Regions from separate parts of the Pontibacter sp. CAU 1760 genome, predicted to be linked through region 3. Evidence: riboswitches for the same ligand, from Rfam matches in the RefSeq annotation. Region 3 holds a riboswitch; each other region holds the start of a gene.

Region 1 (4,231 bases), on a different contig from region 3:
ATAACTAATTTTTTAGATTAACATTTTGTTAATTAAAAGTTCCATTTCTAATGAAATGTTCTGAGTCAAGACACAGAGCTTACCCCTCAAACATAAACAATTAAAGCTCAGCTGGTTGACCCTAAAACTAAGTATTCTGTACTTAAATTTAATGTGGTTCTGTGCTTAGATCATTTTACCGACCCACCCAGTCTTTGATACCTCCAATTCGCAGCCTTCCTACTTAGCTATCATTCCAGGTTCAACGCTATTACTTACTAGTGCTCATACCTTACCGCTTCAATTTGCTCCGCGTCCTGGTAGAACTGGGCAATAGCGTCTTTCAACTGCTCGAACTCTACCAGAAATCCATCGTGGCCGTAGTTCGACCGAATCAAGTGAAAAGTGGAGCCACGCACGTGCTCATGCAGGAAACGCTGCTCTTCTACCGGGAACAACAAATCCGATTCAACCCCAACAAAAAGGCTGCGTGCTTTGAGCTGGCTTAAGGCTTTTTCCAACCCTCCGCGGTCACGACCGACATGATGCGAGTCCATGGCTTTGGACAACAGCCAGTATGTATAAGCGTTAAAGCGCTTCGAGAGCTTTTCGCCTTGATGTACCTGGTAGCTCGATGCCCTGAAATTATCAGTGATGCTGTTGCCGGGCTCCTGCTGGGTGGCCAGGTAGGTATCGTAATGCCTGTAAGAAAGCATGGCAATGGCGCGGGCCGTCTTTAATCCTTCCAAGCCAGCTGTGTCCGTATCGGTCTCCCAGCTCGGGTCTTGCCGGATAGCCATCCGCTGGGTTTCGTTGAAGGCGATGCCCCACGGTGAATGCCTCGCGTTAGAAGCTACGTGCACCAGCCGCTCGAACACTTCCGGACTCTGCAAGGCCCACTCCAGCGCCTGCTGTCCGCCCAAAGAGCCGCCAATGAGGGTATGGACCTGCTCAAACCCGAGTTCCTGCCGTAGCAGCTCAAAAGCAGCCACCACGTCGCGGTTCGTCAGCTGTGGGAAGGTATGGTAATAAGGTGTTCCTGTTTCCGGGTTAATGCTCAACGGGCCTGTAGAGCCGTAGCACCCGCCTAAAGTGTTGGCACAGATCACAAACCAGTCCTGCGGATCATAAAGCTTTCCCTCGCCAAACAGGTCGCACCACCAGTCGGTAAAATCCGAATTCCCCGTTAAGGCATGGCATACCCACACAATGTTATCACGCTGCGGGTTTAGTTGGCCGTATGTGCTATAGGCAAGCTGAAAGCCGGGAAGTTTCCTCCCCGACTCTAGCTCAAATGTATGATCGTACTCAAATATGTGCTGTGTTGGCATAGTCTATAATAATTAGGCAGCTGGCTCGGGCTGCTTCTCTTTTACCTTGGCAAAAGCTTGTTCAAAATCCGCTTTGATATCGTCGAGGTGCTCGATGCCTGCAGATACGCGCAGCAATGTTGGCTCTACTCCTGCGCTTAACTGCTCCTCACCGGAAAGCTGCTGATGGGTGGTGGAGGCCGGATGGATGATCAGTGTCTTGGCGTCGCCTACGTTGGCCAGGTGGCTAACCAGTTGAAGGCTATTCACAAACGTTTCTGCCTGGTGCTGCTCACCTTTCAGTTTAAAGGAAAGTACGCCGCCGAAACCCCGCTTCAGGTATTTTTTGGCGAGCGTGTGGTACTTGCTGCTCTCCAGGCCAGGATAGTTCACCGACTCCACCAACTCATGCTGCTCCAGCCACTGAGCTAAAGCCAGCGCGTTCTCTACTGTTCTGTCCACGCGCAGGGATAGCGTTTCGAGGCCCTGCAATAACAGGAAGGAGTTGAAGGGGCTTAAGGCCGGACCGAAGTCGCGCAAACCCTCTACGCGGGCACGTATGGCAAAGGCGATGTTACCGAATGGGCCGTCTGATCCGAATACTTCCCAGAATTTCATGCCGTGGTATCCTTCCGATGGCTCAGAGAACTGCGGAAACTTTCCGTTGCCCCAGTTAAAGTTACCACCGTCCACGATCACACCACCGATGCTGGTACCGTGGCCGCCAATCCACTTGGTAGCGGATTCTACCACCACATTCGCGCCGTGCTCCAGCGGGCGGAAAAGGTAACCGCCCGCACCGAAGGTATTGTCAACTACCAGTGGCAGGTCGTGCTTGCGCGCCAAAGCGGCTATCGCCTCAAAATCCGGAATATTAAAACGCGGGTTGCCAATTGTCTCGACATAGATGGCTTTGGTCTTTTCGTCAATCAACTGCTCGTAGCTTGCTACCTCGTCGTTCTCCGCAAACCGCACTTCCACACCCAAGCGCTTAAACGACACCTTAAACTGGTTATAAGTGCCGCCATACAAAAACCTGGTGCTCAAAAAGTTGTCTCCGGCAGCTACAATGTTGTTGAGCGCAATAAACTGCGCTGCCTGCCCCGATGCCACTGCCACTGCCGCTACGCCTCCTTCCAGTGCCGCCACGCGCTTCTCAAACACATCCGTGGTCGGGTTCATGATCCGGGTATAAATGTTTCCGAACTCTTTCAGGGCAAACAGGTTAGCCCCATGCTCCGCGTCCTTAAAGGTGAAAGAGGTGGTCTGGTAAATCGGTACGGCGCGCGACTGTGTGGTAGGATCAACTTCCTGGCCGGCGTGCAACTGCAGTGTTTCGAAGTGTAATGGCTGTGACATGGTTGTTCAGTTTTGGGTTGTGGATTACAATTTAGATTCGGTAAACGCGATGTGCGTGGGTACGTAGTGACGGCAATCGTTTTGTTGCCGCGGTAAATGATGGAGGTCTTGCCTGAATTAGCAACAACAGCCCGGCAAGTTGCGCATGGGCATGGCAGCGTACCAAACAGGGGCAGCAAAACAGGCAAGCCCTGGCCTGGCTGCGGGTATAGACGAGAATAAGTAATGCGAAGAATGGATTTCCCTTTTCATATTCGTATCAATTTATATTCATCCGGATGTTCCGGAATCAGGAATTAGCACCTTAACCGCGGTAGTTAGGTTGCTAGAGTTTCACAGAGCCTGTCTCTCCACTCTTCTTTATAAATCAAAATCCGAAGGGATATTTGACTTGATGTTGCAATTATAAGGCGCTGAATAAACAATTCCAAATTAATCAGCCTTTTTATAATGAATTTCATAATACACCCTACCTCTCTTACGTTACCAAGTTCATCGGATCATGGGCATAGCACTGTCTGCAAAATTTCAATTTCGAGGCATTAGTAAATCAAAAAAGCCGAGCTGATAATTATGCCCGGTACTCCTCCTGTACACGCATAATCAAAAGCACATCATTTATATGTACAAACACATATTCAATATAAAGTACAATTTATAGGTGTATAAATATAAAACTTTGTATATATTTAGGTAGTATCTTAACCTATGCTTGATGACGTTACAAAAGCCTGCAGTATAGCTTGTGGAATGTGAAGACATATTTGTTTCCTTGCCCATAAAATATAATTACCTTTACCCGTCTATCAAAAACACTCACTCGATGGAGGCAATCAAAGAAACCAACTTCTCTTTTCCCGGACAGACCGGATTTTACAAAGGCAAGGTGCGCGACGTATACTATTTCGACGAACAACTGGCCATTGTTGCCACCGACCGTATTTCAGCATTCGATGTGGTACTGCCACGCGCCATACCTTACAAAGGGCAGGTGCTGAACCAGATTGCCAGCCTCAACCTGGCGGCCACGGCAGACATTGTGCCTAACTGGGTACTCTCTACGCCGGACCCTAACGTGACCATTGGCTACCGTTGCGAGCCTTATAAAGTGGAGATGGTGATCAGGGGCTACCTGGCTGGCCACGCCTGGCGCGAATACAAGGCCGGCAAGCGCAGCGTGTGCGGCGTCAGCTTGCCAGACAGGCTGCGCGAGAACGACAAACTTCCGGAGCCTATCATCACGCCGACCACAAAAGCAGATGAAGGCCACGACGAGGATATTTCCAGAGAAGAAATTTTGGCGAAAGGCCTTGTTTCAGAGCAGGATTATATTATATTAGAGCAGTATACGCGGGCGCTTTTTGCCCGCGGCACAGAACTTGCAAAACAACGCGGACTGATATTGGTTGATACCAAATATGAGTTTGGCAAGCACCATGACAAGATATACCTGATCGACGAAATTCATACCCCCGACTCGTCCCGCTACTTTTACAGCGAAGGCTACCAGGAGCGGCAGGACAAAGGGGAGTCGCAGCGCCAGTTGTCAAAGGAATTTGTGCGGCAGTGGCTGATTGAAAACG
Region 2 (4,231 bases), on a different contig from region 3:
CGGTCAGCCACAAACTCGATGTATTGGTTCATCAGCTTTGAGTTCATCCCGATCAGGTCTACCGGCAAAGCGTCTGTTACAAACTCCTGCTCGATGCTAACTGCGTCGCGGATGATTTCCTGCACGCGTGCCTCAGGCAGTTTGTTCACCAGCATCTTATAAAGCAGGCAGGCAAAGTCGCAATGCAATCCTTCATCGCGGCTGATGAGCTCGTTCGAGAAGGTTAAGCCCGGCATCAGGCCACGCTTTTTCATCCAGAAGATAGAGCAGAAAGAACCAGAGAAGAAAATGCCTTCCACCGCTGCAAAAGCGATCAGGCGCTCTGCAAAGTTCTCGCTCTCGATCCACTTCAAGGCCCACTCGCCTTTTCTGCCTACCGCCGGAACGGTCTCGAGTGCATTGAACAGGTGGTCTTTCTCGCTTTGCTTTTTTACGTAGGTATCAATCAGCAACGAGTAGGTTTCTGAGTGAATGTTCTCCATCATGATTTGGAAGCCATAGAAGCAACGCGCCTCCGGAATCTGCACCTCGTTCATGAAGTTCACGGCCAGGTTCTCGTTCACGATGCCGTCAGAGGCCGCAAAGAAAGCCAGCACGTGGCTAATGAAGTGGCGCTCGCCGTCGTTCAGGTTCTCCCAGTCTTTCAGGTCCTGACCCAGGTCTATCTCTTCGGCGGTCCAGAAGCTGGCTTCTGCCTTCTTATACATTTGCCAAACCTCATCATTCTGAATCGGAAACAAAACGAAGCGGTTGGGATTCTCTTTCAGTATTGGCTCCATATCATTCATAATATATTGTGTTAAGTTTGTTGAAGAGCATTTGCCCTCAGAACATATGACCGGATGAATATGTTTAGCGAAAGCTTTACCGGCGATTATCTAGACTTCAAATATAGAGAATTGAACTTGAAATGCGGGGTTAAAGTTGTTCAATTTATGCACATCCTCTCAGTTGAAAGCCTGGGCCGTTTTTAGCCTAAATTCACATAGTTATCCACACTGCCAGCCGTCTATATAATCAACCTAAAATATTGAAATGTATGTATATAGCCTGCCTGGGAGGGGTTTTGGCAGTTGTAAATGTGTGTAACTCTGTGGATAGCAACACAAGAGTAAAGGAAAGCTAAAAGCGCACATATCTGCGCAGCGCCGACCCCTTGAGATACAAATTTTGGTGCAATTTGTGGAAAATCATAAGAATCCTGTTTGAGTGTAAATCATTGGTGTGTAACTGGTTGCGAGCGTTATTCACAAGCATGTAGATTTGTGTCGGAGATATCAACAAAGTTATCCACGGATGTGGGTAATGTTTGGGTGCAATGCACGAACAATTTGTGGCACAAGCCGTTGCATTTATTGAATAAGTGCCGTACCTTTGCGCACTAAACTTTTAAATATACATTGAAGCTGATGTACGCAATTGTAGAAATCGCAGGTCAACAGACCAAAGTAGAGAGCGGCAAGTTCATCTACGCTAACAAGCTTTCCGGCAATGAGGGTGACGCCGTTGAGTTCGCCAATGTTCTTCTTACTGATGATAACGGCACTGTTACTTTGGGTGCTCCTTTCGTAGAAGGTGTGAAGGTGGTAGGTAAAATCCTTACCAGCACTGTGAAAGGCGACAAAGTGATCGTTTTCAAAAAGAAGAGAAGAAAAGGATACAAGAAGAAGAATGGCCACCGCCAGCACTTCACCAAGGTCCTGATCGAGAGCATTGGATAAGCAGTAAGAAGAAATTAACGTGAAAACTCTTCGGGATCAGTCCTCTGACCCGGATTAAATTTTAAGAAAATGGCACACAAAAAAGGAGCAGGTAGTTCTAATAACGGCCGCGAGTCGCATTCTAAACGACTTGGTGTTAAAATTTACGGTGGCCAGGATATCATCGCTGGTAACATCATTGTAAGACAAAGAGGCACTGCCCACCACCCAAGCACAAACGTGGGTATGGGTAAAGACCACACGCTTTTCGCCCTGACGGACGGTATCGTTCAGTTCAGAAAAGGAAAGAAGAACCGTTCTTACGTTTCTGTACTTCCTAAGGTAGAGGCAGAAGCTTAGTAACAACATTGCACTGCCTCGGCAGTCAGGGAAAGGGATGCGCAAGCGTCCCTTTTCTTGTTTATGCTGATCTGCAAAAGACTTTCAAAAGCCGGAATAGCCTTCTTGTGTACTCTCAGGCTTTTTGCTGCCTGATCCTGCAGAAGCTGCACAACCAAAGGGAAGCACACTGTCATAGAACAAGACCAAGGCCTGTCTGAGGTCAAATACCAGGCAGCAAAACGCTCCTGTCATTTCGATTTTGTTAAGCAACGTGACATTTTATAGCAACTTAATTCGTTTTTGTGCGGATATAGTGTTAATTTGCAGCTTCTTATCAAGAAAGACCGAGGGATAGGGCCCTACGACGTCTTAGCAACCTTGTAACAGCTTGGTGCTAATTCCCTTCCGGAGCATATGTGGCCGGAGAAGATAAGATTGAACCCCTCCCGCAGGTGTCCTTCTTGATAAGCCGAACGCAGACAGACTTATGAGAAGAAAGACGACACCGACAATGACAAATCACCCCATACATACACTATTAAAAGAGCGTGTGCTCGTGCTGGATGGCGCCATGGGCACCATGATTCAGCGTTACGAACTGACAGAAGCTGATTTCCGTGGTGAGCGCTTTGCCAACCACCCCAGCGACCTGAAAGGCAACAACGACCTGCTCTCTATTACCCGCCCCGATATCATCAAAGCCATACATGCCGAGTACCTGGAGGCAGGTGCCGACATCGTGGAAACCAATACCTTTAGCGGCACCAGCATCGCTATGGCCGATTACCATTTGGAGGAACTGGTGTATGAGCTGAACTATGAGTCGGCGAGGTTAGCACGCGAGGCAGCAGACGAGATAGAGGCGCGTATACCGAACCGTCCGCGTTTTGTAGCCGGTGCTATTGGCCCGACAAACCGCACGGCTTCCCTATCGCCAGATGTGAACAACCCCGGCTACCGCGCCATTACTTTCGACCAACTGGTGGAGGCGTATTATGAGCAGGTGCGCGGTCTGGTAGATGGCGGCGCGGATTTGCTGCTGGTGGAAACCGTATTCGACACGCTGAACTGTAAAGCGGCGCTTTTTGCCATCCAGCAGTTTGTGCAGGACGGCGGCAAGGAACTGCCCATCATGGTGTCCGGTACCATTACCGATGCCAGCGGCCGCACCTTGTCTGGCCAAACGGTGGAGGCCTTCTGGAACTCCATCTCGCATGCGCCTATCCTGAGCATCGGCTTTAACTGTGCGCTGGGTGCCCGCCAACTTAAAACACACATCCAGGAGCTTTCCCGCATCTCTAATTCCTATATCAGTGCCTACCCGAACGCCGGACTGCCGAACGCCTTTGGTGGCTACGACGAAACCGCGCAGCAAATGGGTGCTGTGGTGGAAGAATACCTGAAAGAAGGCCTGGTCAATATATTAGGCGGTTGTTGCGGTACCACACCGATGCACGTAAAGGTCATCTCAGACTTGGCGCAGCGGTATAAGCCACATGTGCCGTCAGAAGTGGCCCCTTATCCGCGCTACAGCGGCCTGGAGCCGCTCACCGTAACGCCGGAATCACTTTTCATCAACGTGGGGGAGCGCACCAACGTAACCGGTTCCAAGAAATTCTCCCGCCTGATTGTGGAAGGCAAGTTTGAGGAGGCTTTGTCGGTGGCGCAGCAGCAGGTAGAGGGCGGCGCGCAGATCATCGACGTAAATATGGACGAAGGTATGCTGGACTCTGAGGAGGCCATGACCAACTTCCTCAACCTGATTGCCTCAGAGCCTGAGATCTCCAAACTGCCCATCATGATCGACTCCTCGAAGTGGAGCGTAATCGAGGCGGGGCTGAAATGTGTGCAGGGCAAGTCAATCGTTAATTCTATCTCGCTGAAAGAAGGCGAAGAAAGCTTTATAACCCTGGCGCGCAAGGTACACCAGTATGGCGCAGCGGTGGTGGTGATGGCGTTTGATGAGCAGGGGCAGGCAGATACCTTTGCGCGGAGAATCGAGATCTGTGAGCGGTCTTACCGCATTCTGGTGGATGAAGTAGGCTTCCCGCCACAGGACATCATTTTCGACCCGAACATCCTGGCTATTGCCACCGGCATCGAGGAGCACAACAACTATGCCGTGGATTATATCGAAACGGTAAAGTGGATCAAGGCTAACCTGCCGCACGCCCTCATCAGCGGTGGCG
Region 3 (4,231 bases):
CGCCACGGATCGTCAGCGGGATCTGCTGCAGCTCCGGTACGGCGATGGCGCTGGAGATGCCTGGCACCACCTGTGTGCTGATGCCAAACTTATCGGCGTATGCCAGCTCCTCATACCCACGCCCGAACACAAAAGGGTCGCCGCCTTTGAGGCGGACCACATGGCCATAGGTTTGGGCAGAGGTTACGATCAGCTCGTTGATTTCGTCCTGCGTCAGGCTATGCGCGCCGCTGCGCTTGCCCACGAATAATTTGGGGGTATCCGCAGCGGCATGCTCCAGCAACTCCGGGTTCACGAGCGCATCGTACAAGATCACATCAGCCTGCTGCAGGGCCTTAATGGCTTTCAGTGTGATCAGTTCCACATCCCCCGGTCCAGCGCCAACAAGCGTCAACCGAGGCTGCTTCTCTACTATCTCTCCCTTCACAGTAGACTTTGTTGTTTTGTTTCGTGCTGCCATCTCTCTCAGTTTTTAATGTATGAATAACCGGAAGCCGGTATTCAGAATATGTGACGTATACCTGGAAGTATGCACCCGTCCTTATTTCGACTGGGTGTATACCCCCTGCGGTCTTCACAATTATTTTATCGCTTCCACAGAAGGCTTTTCACGCTGCTGCTGACGGTAGGTAGTAGCTTGTTGCAGGAACAACAGCGCCTTTTCCAAGTACGCTTCGGCAAACTCCTTGGTAGGCTCCTGCTCATTCAGTTGCAGCACCTCCGCCTTAAAATCAGGCTCGAAGTTAAAGATGCCCGTAGCTACATAATGCGTATCAAAGTCCTGGATAATGCCGGCCTGCGTGTTGCATTTCACATCTTTGTCCAGCAACAGGGCCTTGGCTGTGCTTACATAGGCACTATAGCCATAGTATACAGCATCGGCATAGCGGTTTGCCTCCAGTGCCTCTCCGGCCCACTCCAGCTTCTCGTCCGCCTCATACAAAAGCGTGGCGACCAGGTCTATCATCACACCGGCACACTCCCCTACACCAATTGCCGTCTCAAACTGGTCCTGGTGCCCCCAGTCAATATAATCATCAGGCGTCAGGTTGGTCAGGTCGGCCAGCGGCTTCAGCAACTGGTAAAAATGGTCTTTGCCATTTCTGTCGAAGTACTGGTTGAAGTGCTCTCCCTCCTGCTTGTTCGCCTGGAAGTCGTTGATGACGTAGCGCACCACCTCCGGACCGCGCTTGCTAGGCACCTTTAGTACTTTCTGTGCAATGCGGCCTTCGCCGTTCGACACCGTGCCACCTCCCAGCAACACCTGCAAGGCTGGCACCACGCTCTTGCCGCTCTTCAGCGAGGAACCATGAAAGCCGAGGTTGGCCATTCCGTGCTGTCCGCAAGAGTTCATACACCCACTGATCTTAATCTTGATATCTCGGTTGAACAGCAGCTCCGGATACTCTGTAACGATTACGTTTTCCAATACCTTGGCAGTCGTCATGCTGTTTGAGATACCCAGGTTACAAGTATCCGTGCCAGGGCAAGTCGTGATATCGGCTACGCTGTTGTAGCCCGGCTCTGCCAGTCCCAGCTCGTCCAGGGTTGCGAACACGTATGGCAATGCCTCTTCGCGCACGTACTTCATCAACAGGTTTTGTCCCTGGGTCACGCGCAGGTCGTCTGCGGAAAAGTCGCGCACCAGCGGTGCCAGCGCTCTGGCTGTGTCTGAGCTAATGTCACCGATCTGCACCTTGATGTACACACCGTAGAAGCCCTGCTGCTTCTGCTGGAACACGTTGGTCTTCAGCCAGGTATTGTACTTGTCGGTGTCTTCGATGACGTAATCCGGCACTTCCTTCGCTGCCGGTATAACAGGCGCTTCCAGCACTGTTTTGTCTATCTCAAATGACTTTGACTTTAACGCTGTGTGCTCCTCGGCTACCAGGCGCATCACTTCCTCAAAGCCAAGCTTCGCGATGAGGTATTTAAAGCGTGCCTTGTTACGGTTGTTGCGCTCGCCATGGCGGTCGAAAATGCGCAGCACTCCCTCAATGAAAGGGATTACCTGATTTTCGGGCAAAAACTCGTAGGCAGTATGCGCAAGGGCTGGCTGCGCACCCAAGCCGCCGCCAATCATCACTTTGAAGCCGCGCACAGTTTCACCGTTCTCTTCCTTTACCTTAGGTATAAATCCTAGGTCATGCATGTAGGACAAGGCTGTATCGGATTCGCTTGACGAGAACGACATCTTGAACTTGCGCCCCATGTCCTGGCAAATCGGGTTGCGCAAGAAGTAGCGGAAAGTAGCATCGGCGTACGGCGACACATCAAACGGCTCATCCGGGTCTATACCCGCCTCCGGCGATGCCGTTACGTTACGCACGGTATTTCCACAGGCTTCACGCAGCGTAATATCGTCCTGCTCTAATTTTGCCCACAACTCCGGGGTGCGGTCCAGGCTTACGTAATGGATTTGTATGTCCTGGCGCGTGGTCAGGTGCAGGTTTCCGGTTGAGTACTCATCCGAGATGGCGGCAATACGCAGCAACTGCTGTGTCGTTAATCTGCCAAATGGCAACTTGATGCGCACCATCTGCACGCCTAATTGGCGCTGGCCATATACGCCACGGGCCAGGCGCAGGCTCTTAAATTTATCTTCCTGTAATTTTCCCTCGCGGTAAAGCCGGATTTTCTTTTCCAGTTCAATTATATCTCTTTCGACGATAGGGTTCTCAAGTTCGGTTCTGAAGCTATGCATACAATTTTGTTTATGGGCAAGCTGTTTAAAGCCTGTGTATTGTGTGTTTTCTAGGATGAACAAGTAACGGACCGTATGGCAGCAGGCTGCTCCGGCATAGAGTAGGGCGCTAGCAACAGACAAGCGTCGGTGCCGTTTGAAGGCGATACCTAACTACTACGCGCCAAAAAAAGGCGGCCAAGGCCAGGGTATGTTGCTGCTGAAGGTGGTAAGCTAGTATAGCCATGAGTTATTGCTTTACAGTATGCAATTGCACCATACGCTGTGTCATATTGCTTCTGCCTGAATTAAAATAAGGATAAAGGAAACCGGTGAGGTGGCTTAACTAATGGATTTGCGCTAAAACGCTACCGGCAAACAGATGAGTGCACTTAACAGCAACAACAGCAACCTCGGAATAAAGGTGCCTTGGCAACGAGGTGGTGGGGTAAAATCCCGGTAAAACTAGCTATGCCTGATGGTTTGGTCATGGTTCTAATAATTTATATTTCCCCAACGTTGGGCAGGATTTGGCACCTTTCCGTTCGGATGGTTGCCAGAGGGTTACAGAGCCTGTTCTCTCGCCTCTTCGTCTATAAATTTCTTGCAGCAGCAATAGTATTCTTTGCAAAAGTAGCAAACAGATTCAATATTCTCTAATAAATTAATAGGAATTTTCAACTTCTATTACTTCCCTTTAGCATCCAACCGCTTCACTTTATAATAAACACCATACAAGAGAGTGATACCAGGGATATAAAATGCTGCTCTGTCTGAAAAGTATTAAGGTGCATATGCCGCTTACTATGCAGCCGCTCAAAATAGGTTATAACCCGGCAGCGGAAAATCCGGCTTACAGATCGTAGGCCGGATTTTCCGCTGCCGGGTGTTTGAAGTCATTTACAGTTTTTCTATGGCTTCGCCTATAGGCGTGTCTCCGGTCAGTACTTCAAATGTTTTATTTTTGGCGCGATCCGTCTCCAGTACTTTTACCAGCACCTCAGCCACATCTGCCCTGGGGATTTTAGTATTGCCGGAACTCTCGAAATGCGAGGCGGTCTTCACTTTGCCTGTAGGGGCATCATTCCCTAAGTGTCCTGGGCGCACAATGGTATAGGCAAGGCCACTTTCCAGAAGGTGTTCGTCGGCTTTGCCCTTCGCGATCAGGTATTCTTTCAGTTCGCCTTGGGGGTTATCCGCGCCGTAAGAGCTAAGCATCACAAACCGGTTAACACCTGCGGCCTTGGCGGCATCCACCATCTTCTCAGCACCTTTCTGGTCAACTCCTATCACGTTTTTGCCTTTCGACCCTGCTGCAAATATTACGGCATCCATTCCTTTAGCGGTATCAGACACATCTTTCTCTAAATCTGCGACGACCACCTGGTCTGCGCCAATCTTCTTCATTTCATCTGCCTGCCCGGCTTCTCGAACCATTGCATAAGCTTCATGCTCCTCTGATCGGGCTAAGATCTCAATAATTTGTTTTCCGGTAGTGCCATGGGCACCCGCAACTAATATTTTCATGTCGTATTTTCGTTTAAGTAT

The links. Region 3 has a riboswitch for S-adenosylmethionine ahead of ACXYMU_RS06195 (nitrite reductase). Riboswitches for the same ligand answer to the same signal wherever they lie in the genome.
Region 1: it holds a riboswitch for S-adenosylmethionine, as region 3 does, so the genes downstream of both, ACXYMU_RS18190 (O-acetylhomoserine aminocarboxypropyltransferase/cysteine synthase family protein) here and ACXYMU_RS06195 (nitrite reductase) in region 3, are expected to answer to the same signal.
Region 2: it holds a riboswitch for S-adenosylmethionine, as region 3 does, so the genes downstream of both, metH (methionine synthase) here and ACXYMU_RS06195 (nitrite reductase) in region 3, are expected to answer to the same signal.

Annotation. Positions count from the first base shown of each region.
Region 1 is NZ_JBTLRL010000016.1:21,231-25,461, forward strand. Features, by position in the region: gene metX (homoserine O-acetyltransferase MetX) at 258-1,310, opposite strand; gene ACXYMU_RS18190 (O-acetylhomoserine aminocarboxypropyltransferase/cysteine synthase family protein) at 1,323-2,648, opposite strand; SAM riboswitch class I at 2,910-3,017, opposite strand; gene ACXYMU_RS18195 (phosphoribosylaminoimidazolesuccinocarboxamide synthase) at 3,472-4,231, shown strand, end outside.
Region 2 is NZ_JBTLRL010000007.1:10,819-15,049, reverse strand. Features, by position in the region: gene ACXYMU_RS11205 (ribonucleoside-diphosphate reductase small subunit) at 1-788, opposite strand, end outside; gene rplU (50S ribosomal protein L21) at 1,410-1,721, shown strand; gene rpmA (50S ribosomal protein L27) at 1,791-2,060, shown strand; SAM riboswitch class I at 2,371-2,478, shown strand; gene metH (methionine synthase) at 2,530-4,231, shown strand, end outside.
Region 3 is NZ_JBTLRL010000003.1:354,516-358,746, reverse strand. Features, by position in the region: gene cobA (uroporphyrinogen-III C-methyltransferase) at 1-460, opposite strand, end outside; gene ACXYMU_RS06195 (nitrite reductase) at 581-2,704, opposite strand; SAM riboswitch class I at 3,184-3,285, opposite strand; gene ACXYMU_RS06190 (SDR family oxidoreductase) at 3,584-4,210, opposite strand.